2 regions of the Romboutsia sp. 1001216sp1 genome follow, and region 2 is predicted to be linked to the other one. Evidence: riboswitches for the same ligand, from Rfam matches in the RefSeq annotation. Region 2 holds a riboswitch; the other holds the start of a gene.
What was found. A riboswitch is a leader RNA that binds a small molecule or an ion and turns the genes downstream of it on or off. The one in region 2 is predicted to bind thiamine pyrophosphate.
Positions count from the first base shown of each region.

Region 1: another riboswitch for thiamine pyrophosphate. It lies ahead of thiS (sulfur carrier protein ThiS); the one in region 2 lies ahead of thiC (phosphomethylpyrimidine synthase ThiC).

Region 1 covers NZ_JBDPHA010000003.1:35,374-37,586, forward strand. Annotated here, with positions in the region: gene thiF (sulfur carrier protein ThiS adenylyltransferase ThiF) at 1-801, opposite strand, end outside; gene thiS (sulfur carrier protein ThiS) at 803-997, opposite strand; TPP riboswitch at 1,128-1,239, opposite strand; gene ABHC41_RS04520 (type II CAAX endopeptidase family protein) at 1,462-2,213, shown strand, end outside.
Region 2 covers NZ_JBDPHA010000002.1:17,944-20,156, reverse strand. Annotated here, with positions in the region: gene nrdE (class 1b ribonucleoside-diphosphate reductase subunit alpha) at 1-379, opposite strand, end outside; TPP riboswitch at 757-859, shown strand; gene thiC (phosphomethylpyrimidine synthase ThiC) at 970-2,213, shown strand, end outside.

The DNA of each region.
Region 1 (2,213 bases), on a different contig from region 2:
GTCTTCTATCAATATTTTTGTTGCTAAATTAGCCATGTGATTAGCACATATAGCCACCCTTGGTGCCATAAGCCCATCACCTTCTTTAGCTTCATTTATCTCATCTCCACATATGTAAAATTTATCTCTGATTTTTCTTGTTTTTATTATGTTAGAATCATAATATCCTGCCACTCCAGATGAGGATATTAAATATTTATCTCTCATTTTAGTTAAAATGTTATTTGCAATTTCTGCTTTGTACTTTGGATTATCAAAAGCCTCTATTATTATATCTACGTTCCCAAATTCATGTATATTTGATGAATCTATTATTTTGTTTATAGTTTCAACTTCTATAAATGGATTAATATTTTCTATATTATTTTTAAGTGCCTCGGTTTTATATTTTCCTATATCATTTATAAAATATTGTTGTCTATTTAAATTAGATGGTTCTACTATATCAAAGTCTGCTAGTATTAATGTTCCTACGCCTATTCTAGCTAAAGATATAGCTATATTTGAACCCAATCCACCAATACCTAATATTGCTACTTTTCCATTTTTTAATTTGTAGTGAACATTTGGAGTATGTCTGCTAACCATAAGATTTTCTAATTCTTCAAATTTTGGAATTTCACCCCTTTTTATTAATGTAACTCTATCATTTTCATATAATTCTAAATCTACATATGCATCTACTGGATGACCATTTAGTATTATTATATCTGCATCTTTTTTATATTTTTCTTTAACTTTATCTACTGTAACTATATCTTCATCAATATTTACAAGTAGCTCATTTATAAAAAGTTGCATCTTATCCCCCTCCAACAAACCTTATGACTTCTATAACATCTTCTTCTCTTAGTATATAGCTATCGTATTGATTATTTTCAATTATGTTTAAATTTATCTCTACTACTACGCTATCTTTTTTTACTCCAATATCTTCTAATAACTTTGATATTGTCATATCTGATTTAAATTCAAACTCTTCCCCATTTACCTTCACTTACATTTCCTCCTTTTAAGGATTATCTTTTATAAGATATAAAAATAATTATATAAATTTAACTTTAATAGCATTAAAAAAGCACTCTCTTTTTATAGAGAGCGCCTTATTTAACTAAAAATCTAGGTACATTAAAATATACGAGCTTCCCTACGTAAGAATTATCTTAATCAGGTTCTTAGAGTCTGAAAGTTATGGCTTTACTTCTCAGCTATCCAATCATAGCTCCCCTAGCTTTTATTTATTTTTACAAGTTGAGTGTAGCACAATGTATTTTCATAATCAACAAATTATTAGTTTATAAATAAACTATATATATATTTATTATACGAATTTTATTTAATTTCCCTATTAAATTAGTTAGATTTCTTATGTATAATAATTATATAGTTATTCAATAATTTCAATATACTTTGAATTATTCTATAAATTAATTCTTATAAAAAATTCGGAGGCGAAAAAAATTGATTTCAAAAGATACAAAGTACTTTTTTATAGTACTAATACTTTTTTGTATAATTGGATTTACAGTAACTATATCTACAACACAACTCAATATTTTAATATATGGTTCTCCTATTTTTATGTTATTTTATGCACTTTCAGGGTATTCTCCTGCTTTAGCTGGATTAATTACCGCTAAAAAGTTTTTGTCTAAAGATGAATTTGATAGATTTTTAAGGAACTGTGTAAATGCAAACAGGAGTCTAAAGGAATATTTATATGTTATTATTGCCGCTTTAATACTTTGGACCGTTCCATATATAGTAGTTGAAATGTTTAGAGGCTATGGTGCCTTACTAAAATCCCCATTAATATTTTTAAGTTGGTTAACTCCTATAATGATATTTGGGGGAGGATTAGAGGAAATAGGATGGAGAGGTTTTTTACTTCCTAAATTACTAAAGAAATATTCTCCTTTTAAAAGTTCTCTAATAATAGGTATTATTTGGTCCTTATGGCATCTACCTTTATGGTTTGTAGTTGGTACACCACAACAACATACTAGTTTTATTCCATTTGCTCTTAGTTGTATTGCTTCTTCTTTTGTACTTACTTACATATACATGGAAACTAATAGCATTTGGCTTTGTATATTATTTCATGCTTTAGATAATGCTTGTTCTTATGTATTTGAGTATGATGTGGATTTACATATAATTATAGCTCTAGCAACTTGTCTAGCTGGTTTTATTATATTTTATATATCAAAAAA
Region 2 (2,213 bases):
CATTTCCAAGTGCTAAAGATACTATAAGAACTTTATCATTATAGCTTTCTAATATTTCTTTATTGTCATTAGTCTTAAGTGCATAGTTTTGATAAAACTTATTTGCACTCATATATGAATTAAATTTAAATCCATAATTTTTTATGATTCTTTCTACTTCTTTTATAAAGTCTATATCATATCTTTCTATTACTTCTTTAGAATAGTAATTATTATCTATTAAATATGATAGCCTTTCTTCAAGACTATTAAATACCTTTGTTCTAGGTTTTATATATTCATTTATATAACTGTATAATGCTTCTTTATCTTTTTCTAATTGATATTTTCCTTCTTTATTTTTTATTATGACTTGATTATTTAGTTCTATCCAGTTCATTTTTCCCACCTTTTATTTAATGTTTTACTAATCATTATCTACCACTTATAGATATAATATTTAAACCAAATACTATATATTGTATATACACCAATAAAAGTATTCTTAATCTATTATTATATTTTATTTTTTTTATTCTTTTTAATATATAGTTTTTTCAACACATAAGGCATTGATAATTTTTTATAATTGCTTTTTTTATTTACAAATAATATTCATTATGATATTCTTAAGTTAAGTGGGAACTTATATTTTATATAAGTATTACGCTAGCCCAAATAAAGGCACTTATCTTTTGATAGGTGCCTTTCCGTTTTTATAAGTACAAAAAATTTCTTTACAATACATAAATAAAGAACTACAATGTTTTTGAAAAGATATCTAACTAGGGGTGCCTTTTAGGCTGAGAAATGATAAATTCATTAACCCTTCGAACCTGATGTAGTTTATACTACCGTAGGAAAGTTACTTTTGTGTTTATTAATAGCTATAAAACAAATATAGTCTATTTATTAATACATATTTTGAGAAGCTTTGCCTTATGGTAAGGCTTTTTTTATTTATTAAAATATAATAAGGGGGATTTTAATATGATGTATACTACTCAAATGGATGCTGCTAAAAAGGGGATAATTACTAAAGAAATGGAAATAGTAGCAAAAAAAGAAAATATGGATGTTAATATTTTGAGAGAGCTAATATCTAAAGGTAAAGTAGCAATACCTGCTAATAAAAATCATAAATCTTTAAATCCTGAAGGTGTAGGCGAAAATCTAAGAACCAAAATAAATGTAAATTTAGGTATATCAAAAGATTGTTGTGATATTGATGAAGAGATGAAAAAGGTTAATTTGGCATTAGATATGAAAGCCGAAGCTATAATGGATTTAAGTTCTTTTGGTAAAACCAAAGAATTTAGAAAAAAACTTATATCATCTTCTAATGCTATGATAGGAACTGTTCCTATATACGATGCTGTTGGTTTTTACGATAAAGAATTAAAAGATATAACTGCTAAAGAATTTTTAGATGTAGTAAGAAATCATGCAAATGATGGTGTAGACTTCGTTACTGTACATGCTGGTATAAACAAAGAAACTGCATCTGTTTTTAAAAGAAACAAAAGACTTACTAATATAGTATCTAGAGGCGGTTCTTTAATGTATGCTTGGATGGAGCTTAACCAACGTGAGAACCCTTTTTATGAATACTTTGATGAATTACTTGATATATGCGAAGAATATGACTTAACATTAAGCCTTGGAGATGCTCTAAGACCTGGGTCTATAAATGACTCTTCAGATGCTTGTCAAATAAAAGAATTAATGATATTAGGTGAACTTACTCTAAGAGCGTGGAAACGAAATGTTCAAGTAATAATAGAAGGTCCTGGACATATGTCATTAGATGAAATTGAGTCTAATATGTTACTTGAAAAGAAACTTTGTCATGGTGCACCATTTTATGTGCTAGGTCCTATAGTTACAGATATAGCCCCTGGATATGATCATATAACAAGTGCTATTGGAGGTGCCTTAGCTGCTAGTTATGGAGCTGACTTTTTATGTTATGTAACCCCAGCAGAACATTTAAGACTACCTAACTTAGATGATGTTAAAGAAGGTATTATAGCTACTAAAATAGCTGCTCATGCTGCAGATATCGCAAAGAAAATTCCTAAATCTAGAGATATAGATAATCAAATGAGTAAAGCTAGACAAGAACTTGATTGGGAAAAAATGTTTGAACTTGCTATTGACCCACAAAAAGCTAGAAGATATAGAAAAGAGTCAACTCCTAAACATGATGATAGCTGTACAATGTGCGGTAAGAT